One region of the Shinella sp. genome, then DNA from elsewhere that is predicted to be linked to it. Evidence: predicted binding sites of a transcription regulator. Region 1 holds the regulator's gene; the other holds the start of a gene.
The links. The regulator LexA, encoded in region 1, represses DNA repair genes until DNA is damaged. The targets are predictions, from matches to a motif close to TGTTCNNNNTGTGTTCNG.
Positions count from the first base shown of each region.

Region 1 (6,739 bases):
CAGACCTTGTCTGGAGCCTCGACGTCGAATTGCCGATCCAGCGTGTTGTCGATGACAACGGAAGGTCTGCCACCATAGACGCTGGGACGGCGTTTGTAGCCGATCTGAGCCTTGATACCGGCAATCCGGGTCAGGCGGGCAGCCCGGTTGGGGCAGCATGTCTCGCCGTGATCGAGCAGGTCGTCATGAAGCTTGTGATAGCTGTAGACCTTGCCGATCTCTTCCCAAGCCGTCTGGAGCAGATCGATCTGCCGCTTGTCCTCGCAGGCACGCTTGCTCAACGGCATCCGAAGCCAAGCATAAAACCCGCCGGGATGGATGCGGAACAGGCGGCACATCATTCGCACCGAAAACCGCTGTTGATGCTGGGCAATGAACGCGTACTTTACTTTGCATCCCTAGCGAAATACACGGTGGCATTTTTTATAATATGTCGCGTTCCTGGGTGAGACGCGCCAGCTCCTTCTTGAGCCACCTGATCTCTTTTGCCTGGTAACTACCCTGCTCACCGGGCGTCGAAGAAAACTTCTTCTTCCACTCATAGAGAGAATGCTGGTTGACACCCAGCCGCTGCGAAACTTCCGAAACCGGATAGCCCCGCTCAGTGATCTGACGCACCGCGTCACGCTTAAAATCGTCGCTGAAATTAGCTTTGCCCATATCCGCCTACTACCTCAAATTTAGGAAGGAAGACGTCTACAAATCTCAGGGCTATTCATGTTGATGAATTTCGCGACGCCGAACCAGCCAACATTTTGGAACTCATCGTTGAGCTAAATGCCACAAACCGTGTTCAATAGCCAAATCCGCAAGATGGAGTATTATGGAACTTAGAAACATCGAATAAGTTATTATTATTAAACGAAATCAATAGCATAGAAGGCTAGCTGAATTTAAAAGTCACACTTTTGGTGATTCTGGCGGTTTCGTCGCGAAAAAGTATCGAAATTTCAGAACCTTATTGTATTGGAATCTAGATTAATTGTCGCCATTTCAAGGACCGAAATCTGGATTAATTTCCACGCCACCAACACAGCCTCTGCAGGCGCGGCTCTTGCAGAACACATATGGAACAGATAGTGTATGTTCTATATTTGTTTCGCGATTCTGGAGTGGGCGGCGATGTTGACACGTAAGCAACAGGAACTTCTCTTGTTCATCCATGAACGGATGAAGGAATCTGGCATACCGCCATCTTTCGACGAAATGAAGGATGCTCTGGATCTTGCATCGAAATCGGGTATCCACCGGCTGATTACGGCACTCGAAGAGCGAGGCTTCATTCGTCGCCTGCCCAATCGCGCACGCGCACTGGAAGTCATCAAGCTTCCGGAGGCGTATTCGCCCAGCCTGCAACCGCGACGCGGCTTTTCCCCGGCCGTCATCGAGGGGAGTCTCGGGAAGCAACAGGTAACAGCTGCGCCGCCCCAGCGCACGTCAAGCCAGGCAGACATGCCCTCCTCCGTTTCCGTGCCGGTCATGGGGCGTATCGCGGCGGGTGTGCCCATCTCGGCCATCCAGAACAATACCCATGAAATCACTGTGCCTGCAGAAATGATCGGTGGCGGGGAGCATTATGCGCTGGAGGTCAAGGGCGATTCGATGATCGAGGCCGGTATCCTCGACGGCGACACTGTCATCATTCGCAATACGAACACTGCCAATCCCGGTGAAATCGTCGTGGCGCTGGTCGATGATGAGGAAGCGACGCTGAAGCGCTTCCGCCGCAAGGGTGCATCGATTGCGCTTGAGGCCGCCAATCCGGCCTACGAAACCCGTATTTTCGGGCCGGATCGCGTCAAGATCCAGGGCAAGCTCGTCGGCCTCATTCGCCGCTACCATTAAAGCCTGTCGCGTAAGCGCGTGCAGCGCCAGAGCGACATGCGAAAAATCGGATACCCAAAGCGCGAGACGTGAAGCTGAAATATCGCGACATGCTTTAATCGCCCTTGCCAGCGTCATAAGTAGCTGTGCGCCAATCGTATGTGCGGTGTCGTGACCAGGGGCGGTGAAGCGTTTCGACGGCCGAGCCAAAGAGGGTGTCGGAGACGACGGGGTGTGCTTGATCGACCGCCGACTGGATTTCCAGGGCGCCGGTCTGCCTCAAATGTCGAACCGTGATGAGGCGCGCACCTGAGCGGCAAGTCTCCAGCCGGATTGCCACCGGCACGATGACGAGATCCGCCCGTCGCACGCCGTACCGAGGAAGGCGAGGTCTTCCAGCGCCACGATACGCCATCCGCTGGGTGAAACAGCGGCGCAAAAGGCTTTTGTCTCGCAGATGAAGCCGGTGCGGATGCGGGCTGCATCGAGTGCTGCGGCCATGGCTGCTTTGGCCTTTTGCCGGTCCGCTTTTCGGCGGGGCCGCTTCTGCCTGACCTTGTTTGTGGGCTCTGCGTTCTTGGCTTCCACCGCCAGTCCGTCCGTTTTACGAATTTCAGGTTTCATCAATCCGTCGAGGCGAAGGGCGCGCCGCCATTGCGCGTAGATGAAATCCGGGGGGCTGGCGCGGTTGACCGCTGCTTTTTCGCCAAGCAGAATCGCAACCAGGCGGCCATCTTCCGACACGAGAATCTCCGGCCTCGTGCCTCCGCCGGGCCAGCAGGCGACAAGGATACCGAAGACGACGAGAAGCGTGCCGGCGTGGCGCAGCCGGGTCCGCAGAAGGCAGACAAGGCCGCCGCCGATGCCGATGAGCAGGAAGGCGATCTCAGGGATGCGGCCGGTGACGACCTCGCCCTTCCAGCTAGCAACCCATGTCGAAAGCATGATCATCCACTCGATGCCCTTGCCCATGATCGCAAAGGGAATGGCATCGAGGCCAAAGGGCATCAGGAGAACGGCGATGAGACCGAAGGGCATGACGATGACGCTGATCAACGGCATGGCCAGCAGGTTGCCAGCAAGCCCACAGGCCGGGATGCGGTGAAAATGGCCGATGGAGTAGATCAGTGTCGCAAAGCCGCCGATCAGCAAGGAGAGGATGAGTCCGCCGAAGAAGCGGCCGGCAGCGCCGCCAAAGAGCGCAAACGGCCCTCCCCGGCTTTCGCGCTGAACCGGACGCTCGCGCCACGCGGCGTAGCCGGCAACAAGGCCGAGCGTTGCGGCGTAGGACATTTGAAAACCGGGATTCGTCACGGCAGAGGGCGTGACCAGCAGGATGAGGATCGCCGAGATCGCCACGTTGCGCAGGCTGATGGCCGCTCGCCCGAAGAGGACGGCGATGAGCATCACGCAGATCATGATCCAGGACCGCACCGCGGAGATCGCGCCACCCGAAACCAGAATGTAGAGCGTCACCATCACCAGGGCGCCGCCGGCCGCGAACTTTTTGGTCGGGTAGCGCTCTGCAAAGCCTGGAATCAGCGCCATCAGCATGCGCGCACCGACGAGGAAGGTCCCGGCGGCGAGCACCATGTTCAGTCCGGAAATGGCGAGGACATGGGCAAGGCCCGCCTGCCGCAGCGCTTCCACCGTATCCTCCCCGATCGCCCGCTGCTCCGCGGTGACAAGGGCAGCGGCGATGGCCCCCGCGTCCCCGCCGATGCGTCCCCGAATATGCTCGGTGAGGTTGTTTCGCCATGCGGCGATCCGTTGCCGTATCCTGTCGTCCAGCCCGGGTTCGTCTACCGCCACGGCGGTGGGCGCTCTGTAAAAGTAGCCAACAGCGCCCGTGCCGGCGAAATACGCATCGAAGGTGAAGTCGTTGAGCCCCGCCAACGCAGGACCAGAGGGTGGGCCAAGGCGCGCGCGCCCCGCAATGCCGCCGCCGATGGCAATCGGCTCATGCCGGCTTCGGGCGAGTAGCGTAACCACGCCGGGCGCGCGCTTCAGGGTGGGCTCGCGCGTGGTTTCGAGTGCAATGCGATAGCGGATTGCACCGCGATCGTCGCTCTCGCGAGAAAGGACGCGGCCCCTCACCTCCGTTGTCACCGGCGCATCCAGGATGATGGTGCCAAGGCGGGCGGTCTCGGCAGCAGCAAGCAGCATGCCGAGCGGGATGAGGAACGCGCCACCCGCCGCGAGCGCCACGAGGCCTTCGCGATGCCGCAACCGCAAGGCGGGCCAGAGCGCTGCACAGGCAAGCAGGATCAGCGCATAGGGCGACGGATCCGACTCTGCGGAAAACCACAGCGCGGCGCCCGCACCGAGGAAGACTGGAACGAAGAGGAGGAAATGACCGTGCGCGCGCTCCTCGGCAAAGGCGGCTGCCAGCGTTTGCCGCCTTGCAAGGCGTTCGTAGAGATGACTGGCGGCACGCAGGAGAAGAACGAAGACCAGCCGGCGTGGTTTTTCAAGTGGCGCGACCGGTGGAGTTTCCTCGGCGGGCGCACCGCGCCAGGCATCAGCCTCGGACGCCGTCCACCGTTCCGCGATGTCGATCCTGGCCATGGCTCGGCCCCACCCGTTCCCACTGGCACTATGCAATCGAATGGAGAAATCTTCAATCTGCAGTACGCGTCGAAAACGCTAAGCCGGGCATAAAGGATGCGCCCTCCGCATCGAGGAAAGCACCCTCAAAAGTTGCTTGCAACTTCATGGAAAGGGTAGATATTGCGTTGCCGGAAAGCCTGTTTTCGCAATGCACAATTTGCCTTTCGTATTGCTTGGCAGCATCGGACAAATGGGTTAGCAAAACGAGCATGTTCATGGATACGGCACAGCTTCGTGCCACCATTGGAAACAACGGAGGATCGTTATGACAGGAACTAGCGCGGGTGTGTCGGTCGGTGGCAAGACGGTGGACTTGCCGACGCGATCCGGTACGATCGGCCCCGATGTGATCGACATCGGCACGCTGTACAAGAATACCGGCACCTTCACCTACGATCCCGGCTTCACCTCCACCGCCTCTTGCGAATCGAAGATCACCTATATCGATGGTGACGAAGGCGTTCTGCTGCACCGCGGTTATCCGATCGAGCAGCTGGCCGAACACGGCGATTTCCTCGAAGCCTGCTACCTGCTGTTGTACGGCGAACTGCCGACCAAGGCGCAGAAGGATGACTTCGACCACCGCGTCACGCACCACACCATGGTGCACGAGCAGATGTCGCGCTTCTTCACCGGCTTCCGCCGTGACGCCCACCCGATGGCCGTCATGTGCGGCTGTGTCGGCGCGCTCTCGGCTTTCTATCACGACTCGACCGACATCACCGACCCGCACCAGCGCATGGTTGCATCGCTGCGCATGATCGCCAAGATGCCGACGATCGCCGCCATGGCCTACAAATACCATATCGGCCAGCCCTTCGTTTACCCGAAGAACGACCTCGACTATGCGTCGAACTTCCTGCGCATGTGTTTTGCCGTGCCGTGCGAAGACTATGTGGCGAACCCGGTTCTGGCTCGCGCCATGGATCGCATCTTCATCCTGCATGCCGATCATGAGCAGAACGCGTCGACCTCCACAGTGCGCCTCGCCGGCTCGTCGGGCGCCAACCCGTTCGCCTGCATCGCGGCCGGCATTGCCTGCCTCTGGGGCCCAGCGCATGGCGGCGCCAACGAAGCGGCCCTGAACATGCTCGCCGAAATCGGTTCGGTCGATCGTATTCCGGAATATGTCGCCCGCGCCAAGGACAAGAACGATCCGTTCCGTCTGATGGGCTTTGGCCACCGCGTTTACAAGAACTACGATCCGCGCGCGCGCATCATGCAGAAGACGACGCACGAGGTTCTCAACGAGCTCGGCATCAAGGACGATCCGATGCTGGAAGTCGCGATGGAACTCGAGCGCATCGCGCTGACGGACGAGTACTTCATCGAGAAGAAGCTCTATCCGAACATCGACTTCTACTCCGGCATCACGCTGAAGGCGCTGGGCTTCCCCACCACCATGTTCACCGTGCTCTTCGCGCTCGCCCGCACGGTCGGCTGGATCGCCCAGTGGAACGAGATGATCGAAGATCCGGAACAGCGCATCGGCCGCCCGCGCCAGCTCTATATCGGCGAACCGAAGCGCGATTACGTGCCAGTTTCCAAGCGCTGATAGCGAAAAGATGAAATGAAAAAGCCCGGTCAGTTTCGACCGGGCTTTTTTGTTGCGAGAAGATCGAGAATGACCGCCGCGCCGGTTTCGCCGGGCGGGCGGACGGTTCGCATGCTTTCATGCACGAGGTCATAACCTTCCAGCATGGCGCGACGTTCGGTCGTATCGCGGGAAAGCCGCTCGAACCAACGCGTGAGGCTGCCCGGGCGTACCTGTTCGTTGAGATATTCCGGCACGACGGTGTAATCCGCAATGAGGTTGGGAATTGCGGCGGTCCAGATTTTGATCTTGCGGAGGAAGAGGTTGGCGAGCCAGTCGAAGCGGTAGGTGGAAACGACCGGTACACGGGCCAGAGCCAATTCGAGAATGACGGTGCCTGACGCCGCAATCGCCGCATCGGCCTCTGCGAAAGCCTGCCACTTTTCCGCAGTCGAGACGGTGATCTGCGGCTTCACCGGCCAGTCGGCCGTCAGCTTGCGCACAAGCGCTTCCTGGCGCGGCACGGTCGGCAGCACAAAACGGGTGGCGGGATTGCGCGCCGTCATCTCCCGCGCCGCATCGGCAAAGACCGGCAGCAGACGGGTAATCTCGGTTGCGCGGGAGCCGGGCAACAGCAGGCAAAGACGCGCGTCGGAAGTGTGATCCGTCTGCGCTAGGCGCGCCGCGCGGACCCGCTGGACGTCAGGATCGCTGATCAACCGGTGACCGACGTAAGTCGTTGCAGGGCCGCCGAGGCGCTCCATGACAGCC
Region 1 is NZ_JBQVPI010000034.1:4,512-11,250, forward strand. Features, by position in the region: partial or broken gene ACT6VE_RS30430 (IS3 family transposase) at 1-660, opposite strand, end outside; gene lexA (transcriptional repressor LexA) at 1,123-1,845, shown strand; gene ACT6VE_RS30440 (ComEC/Rec2 family competence protein) at 2,104-4,392, opposite strand; gene ACT6VE_RS30445 (hypothetical protein) at 4,445-4,651, opposite strand; gene gltA (citrate synthase) at 4,700-5,989, shown strand; gene lpxB (lipid-A-disaccharide synthase) at 6,019-6,739, opposite strand, start outside.

Region 2 (6,739 bases), on a different contig from region 1:
CTGCGAGGAAATGTCCTTGATGCCCTGCACACGCGAGACGGCACCCTCGACAACGTCCGTCAATTCGCGGTCGACCGTCTCCGGCGAGGCGCCCTCGAACTCGGTGGACACACTGATCACCGGCTGATCGACGGAGGGCAGTTCGCGGATTTCCACGCCGTTGAAGGCGGCGAGGCCGGCGACGACGATCAAAGTGTTGAGCACGAGGGCGAAAATCGGCCGGCGGATGAAGAGCGCGGTGAACCCCGCCTTGCCGGACGTACCGAGCCCGTTCGCGTCCCCCGACATTACGAGCCCTCCGCAACGGCGGGCGTCGCCTGCCGGTCCTGCTCGGCGGTGCGCACCGCGCCGCCGGGACGCAACGTCTGCACGCCTTCGGTGACGACCTGGTCACCCTCGGCAAGTGCTGCCTTCACCAAAACCTTGTCGGGGTTGCGCTGGACGATATGGACCGGCACGCGCTCGACCTTCTCGCCGTTTACCCGCCAGATATAGGAACCGTCCGAACTCCACTGCACCGAAAGCGGATCGACGCTCGGATAGAGGTCGCCGGCGAAGAGCATGTTGACCTGAAAGGACATGCCGGCGCGCAACACATCCTCGGGATTGTCGATGCGGGCGCGCACGCGAAGGGTGCGGCTTTCCTGGTCGATGCGGTTGTCGATCGCCTGTACCTCGCCCGAGAAGGTTTCGCCCGGCCGCGCCACGGCCGTCGCGGTGATATCGCCGCCAACACGCACGCTCGTTGCAAAACGCTCCGGCACCCAGAAATCGACGAGGATTTCCGAACGGTCGTCAATGACGGCAATCGGGCTCGACGTCGTGACATAATCGCCGGAATTGACCGAGATAATGCCGACCACACCGCCATAGGGCGCAATGATATCACGCCGGCGCAGCGTCAGTTCGGCATTCTGCAGCACCAGTTCAGCCGCCTTCACTGCGGTTTCGGCATCCTGCAATTCCGCCGTGCTCATGGAGGACTTGAGGTTCTGGATACGCTTCAGCTTCTGCTCCGCGCTCTCTCGCGCCACACGCGCCTGGTCGGCGGCGATGCGTTGTTCATCACTGTCGAGACGGGCGATGACCTGCCCCTGCTCTACCCGTTCACCGGATTTGACCAGGACTTCCGTCAGGTTGCCGGTCGCATAGGGCGTTACAGTGACGGTGCGGATCGCTTCGCCATCGCCAATCGCATTGAGCCGGTCGTTGACCACGGCCATGGCGACGGGTTTCGTGGCAACGAGCACCGGCCCGCCGCCGAAGCCGCCGCGCCGGCCGCCCTGCTGTCCACCTTCCGCCTGCCCCTCGCTCGCAGGCGCGATCACGGCAACGAGCGTGCCCGGCAGGCCCGCGGCCTTGAGCATGTCGTTTGCCCCAGGCACGAAGCGGCCCCAGAGCAAAACCCCGGCCGAAATGACGCCAAGGCTTATGAGGAGCTGTTTCCAAACCCGCATGCAATCTCTCTCCGATGAAAGCGAACCGACACCTGTCGAGGTGCGGCATAGAGCAAGTATCCTGCTTTGGAAATGAACCGGCAATGAAAGAACCCGATCATTACCGAAATGTAAGATTGGCGGGCCGCTCTGTTACCAAATTGTAAGAAAACGTGGAGAAATCTTCCCTCCCCGCTCCTTTGGCGAGCATGGTCATGACTGGACCATCCTTGCGCTTGTGATACCTTTTCCACGGCCCGCGTGGCCAAGCCTATTTCAGTATTCTTTCATCAACGCATTGACCAACAGGGGGAAAATCCATGTGTGACGCCTGCGTCATCGAATCCGTCAAGAACCGCATGCTTTCGAGAAGAAACTTTTTTCGCGCCGCCGCAGCGGGAGCGGCAACCGTTGCCGCCGCCAGTTCCGGCGTACTTAGCCCGGCTTTGGCTCAGGCACCGACGAAGGCCACAGATCTAACCCACGAACTCTACGAGGAGTTTCCGACCTTTTTCGGACAGCAGCAGTTCTGGCGCGAGCAGAAGTTCAATTATAAGGAACACAAGTTCAATCTGTTCGAACTGCGTGTGAACGAGCATACCGGCACGCATCTCGATGCGCCGCTGCACTTTTCCGAAGACGGCAAGTCGGTCGCCGAAATACCGGTCTCCGACCTCGTCGTACCGCTTGCCGTCATCGACATCCGCGCGAAGGCCGATGCCAACCCGGATGCGCAATTGACGCCGGATGACATCAAGGCGTGGATTGCCACCAATGGCGACCTGCCGGAAAAGGCCTGCGTGGCGCTCCTCTCCGGCTGGGACAAACATCTCGGTACCGAAAAATTCCGCAATGCCGATGCCGAGGGCAAGATGCACTTCCCCGGCTTCCATGTCGAAGCCGTGCAGTATCTGGCGGAAAATTCGAGCGCCGTCGGCATCGCCGTCGATACGTTGTCGCTCGACTACGGCATCTCGCCGGACTTCGCCACGCACTATGCCTGGCTAGCCTCCGGCCATTGGGGGCTTGAAGCTGCCGCCAATCTGGACCAGCTTCCGGCCAAGGGCGCAACGCTCATCGTCGGTGCGCCGAAGGTGCGGGGCGGCACGGGTGGCCCGTCCCGCGTCATCGCGCTGGTCTAAACGACATCGGCCGGCGGTCTTTCCGCCGGCCCTTCCTTCAGGAGAAAACCATGAGCACCGTCAAGCCCGCCGAAGACGTCGAAGCCGATCCGCGCGTCAAGGCGGTGTTCGACGATATCCGCACCACCCGCAAGTCGGATTTCGTCAACAATATGTGGCGCTACCTCGCCTTCGATCCCGCACTGCTGGAGCGCACCTGGACCGAGGTGAAGGCCGTGATGGCGACACCGTCGACGCTCGACCCGCTGGTCAAGGAAATGCTCTATATCGCCGTTTCGGTGACGAACGGTTGCAGCTACTGCGTTCACTCCCACACCGCCGCCGCCAAGGCGAAGGGCATGACGGATGCGCAACATGCCGAACTGCTCGCCATCGTCTCGCTCGCCGGCAAGACGAACCAGCTTGCCACGGCCCTTCAACTGCCCGTGGACAGCGCCTTCGATGCCGACCGCACAAAGGCCTGAACAAACGCGACTTTCCACAATCTTTCGGTTTCCGTTTCCCCGTATGGAATAAAAGCAGAACAGAAAACTGGTCTTTCGGACCCGAATCACTACATTGAGCCGCATGATCAGCGGTTACGACGACATTCCCTTCTTCGATGAAGACCCGCAGCTCGCCAAAAAACCCGTAGCGCCGGCGAAGCCGGCCGGCGGCGGCATTGCTGCGCGCGCCATGGCGGCCCGGGATTCCGGCCGGGCGCCGGACTATCTTTCCGGCCTCAATCCCGAGCAGCGCGAGGCGGTGGAGACGGTCGACGGACCCCTTCTGGTGCTCGCCGGCGCCGGCACGGGCAAGACGCGCGTGCTGACGACGCGCATCGCCCATATCCTCGCCACCGGCCGCGCCTTCCCCAGCCAGCTGCTTGCCGTGACCTTCACCAACAAGGCGGCGCGCGAGATGAAGGAGCGCATCGGGCTTCTCGTCGGCGGTGCCGTCGAGGGCATGCCCTGGCTTGGCACGTTCCACTCCATCGGGGTCAAGCTGCTGCGCCGTCATGCCGAACTCGTCGGCCTGCGCTCGGATTTTTCGATCCTCGACACCGATGACGTGGTGCGCCTGATCAAGCAGATTCTCCAGGCCGAGGGCATCGACGACAAGCGTTGGCCGGCCAAACAGTTCGCCGGCATGATCGACGGCTGGAAGAACAAGGGCCTCGACCCGGCACAGATCCCGGAGGGTGACGCCCGTGCCTTCGCCAACGGCAAGGGCCGCGAACTCTACATCGCCTACCAGAACCGCCTGAAGACACTGAACGCCTGCGACTTCGGCGACCTGCTGCTGCACCCGATCCGCATGTTCCGCGCCAATCCGGACGTGCTGGCCGAGTATCACCAGAAATTCCGCTACATCCTCGTCGACGAATACCAGGATACCAACACCGCCCAGTACATGTGGCTGCGCCTGCTGGCGCAGCGCCCCAAGGGCACGCCGCAGAACGTCTGCTGCGTCGGTGACGACGACCAGTCGATCTATGGCTGGCGTGGTGCGGAAGTGGACAACATCCTGCGCTTCGAGAAGGATTTTCCCGGCGCCAAGGTCGTCAAGCTGGAGCGCAACTACCGCTCGACCGCCCACATTCTTGGCACCGCCGGCCATTTGATCGCGCACAACGAGGATCGCCTCGGCAAGACGCTCTTCACCGATCGCCAAGATCCGGACGACGACAAGGTCGTGGTGCATGCGGCATGGGACTCCGAAGAGGAAGCCCGTGCCGTCGGCGAGGAAATCGAGCAGCTCCAGCGCAAGCAACACAAGCTCAACGACATGGCGATCCTCGTGCGCGCCTCCTTCCAGATGCGCGAATTCGAAGACCGGTTCGTCACACTCGGCCTGAACTACCGTGTCATCGGCGGCCCGCGCTTCTATGAGCGGCTCGAGATCCGCGATGCCATGGCCTATCTCCGCCTCGTCAGCCAGCCGGCCGACGACCTCGCCTTCGAGCGCATCGTCAACACACCGAAGCGCGGCCTCGGCGATACGACGATCCGCAACCTGCACGACTATGCCCGCGCCCGCGACATCCCCATGCTGGCCGCCGCCGCGGATATCATCGAGACGGACGAGCTGAAGCCCAAGGCGCGCAAGGCGCTTTTCGACGTCGTCACCGATTTCCGCCGCTGGCAGTCGCTTCTGGAAACCACGCCGCATACCGATCTTGCCGAGAAGGTTCTCGACGAGAGCGGCTATACCGCCATGTGGCAGGCAGACAAGTCTGCCGAAGCCCCGGGACGCCTTGAAAACCTGAAAGAACTCATCCGCTCGATGGAGGCCTTCGAGTCGCTGCGCGGCTTCCTGGACCACGTATCGCTCGTCATGGATGCCGAGCAGAACGCCGAACTCGACGCCGTCTCGATCATGACGCTGCACTCGGCCAAGGGCCTCGAATTCGAGACCGTCTTCCTGCCCGGCTGGGAGGAAGGCCTGTTCCCGCACCAGCGCGCACTCGACGAGGGCGGCCGCAACGGTCTGGAGGAGGAACGCCGCCTCGCCTATGTCGGCATTACGCGCGCCAAACGGCGCTGCCACATCTGGTTCGTCTCGAACCGCCGCATCCACGGCCTCTGGCAATCAACGCTGCCGTCGCGCTTCCTGGACGAACTGCCGGAAGCGCATGTCGAAGTGGCCGAGGTCGAGCAATCCTATGGCGGTTACGGCCGCGGTGGTTATGGCCAGTCGCGCTTCGACAAGCAGGAGCCGTTCCAGAACAGCTATTCGACACCCGGCTGGCGCCGTGCGCAGACGAACCGCACGGATGCGACCCGCGATAACTGGGGTTCCCGCTCCGGACATGCCGTGGAGCGCATCGGCTACGGCGAATCCGGGCCGCGCTCGCGCACCATCGACGGTGAACTGGTGGCAAAGTCGACCACGACCGAACCGTCGAAATTTTCCGTCGGCGACCGCGTTTTTCACACCAAGTTCGGCAATGGCAATGTGGCGGCGATCGAAGGCAACAAGCTGACGATCGATTTCGACCGCGCCGGCCAGAAGCGCGTGCTGGACGGCTTCGTCGAAAAGGTCTGACGGGACCGCCAAACGGCCCCGTCATCGGGGTATCAGGAGGCCTTGCGCATGCCTCCGAGACGGGCGGCACGTTCTTGCGGTGTCCAGATTTCGCTTCCGTCACGGCGAAGGGCACGGCGATTGAGCTGGAAGCGGTTCACCAACTCGCTCAGCGTTATCGCGCCTTCGGCAAGCGACTGGCTGGTGGACGTCGTGTGCTCCACCATGGCAGCGTTTTCCTGGGTGATCCGGTCCACGTCGCTCACGGCAGCGCTGATTTCCTCCAGCCCGCTCGCCTGCTCGGCGGCAGACGTCGCGATGGCATCGACATTGTGGTCGATCTCTTCGACAAAGTTTCCGATTTCACGCAGCGCCCGGCCCGTCTCGCCGACAAGACGCACGCCATCCTGAACCTCGGCGCTGGAATTGGTGATCAGTGTCTTGATCTCGCGGGCGGCCTTGGCCGAGCGCTGCGCAAGCTCGCGCACTTCCTGGGCCACGACCGCAAAGCCGCGACCGGCCTCGCCGGCACGCGCCGCCTCGACGCCGGCATTGAGCGCCAAGAGATTGGTCTGGAAGGCGATCTCGTCGATGACGCCGATGATCTGGCTGATCTCGCTCGAGGCGGACTCGATCCGCTGCATGGCGCTCACCGTGTCGTTCACGACATTGGCAGAGGTGTTGGCGGAGGCACGGGCATCCTGCACGAGCTTGCGGGTTTCCCGTGTGCGATCGGTCGAAGAGCGCACGGCGACGGTCGCCTGCGTCAATGCTGCAGCCGTCTCTTCGAGGGCGACAGCCTGCCGGCGGGTGCGCTCGGAAAGATCCTCCGCAGCCTTGCGCATGTCCTGGCCACTGCGGTTTTGCATATGCGTCTGGTCAAGTACCTGCGACAGGGTTTCCTGGAACGCGCTGATCGCGTTGTTGAAGTCGCGGCGCAGCGGCTCGAATTCGGGCACGAACTGGCTGTCGATCGTCATGCGGATATTGCATTCGGCAAGCCGCCCAAGACCCGCGCCGATCTCCTCGATCGCCTGCACGCGCTGCGTCATGTCGGTGGCGAACTTCACCACCTTGAACACCTTGCCGTCGGCATCGAAGATCGGGTTGTAGGAGGCCTGGATGTGGATCTTGCCGCCACCCTTTGCGATGCGG
Region 2 is NZ_JBQVPI010000001.1:652,827-659,565, reverse strand. Features, by position in the region: gene ACT6VE_RS03040 (efflux RND transporter permease subunit) at 1-288, opposite strand, end outside; gene ACT6VE_RS03035 (efflux RND transporter periplasmic adaptor subunit) at 288-1,457, opposite strand; gene ACT6VE_RS03030 (cyclase family protein) at 1,757-2,578, shown strand; gene ACT6VE_RS03025 (carboxymuconolactone decarboxylase family protein) at 2,629-3,042, shown strand; gene ACT6VE_RS03020 (ATP-dependent helicase) at 3,146-5,605, shown strand; gene ACT6VE_RS03015 (methyl-accepting chemotaxis protein) at 5,638-6,739, opposite strand, start outside.
Region 2: the regulator LexA is predicted to act here: its motif matches at 3,087-3,104, upstream of ACT6VE_RS03020 (ATP-dependent helicase).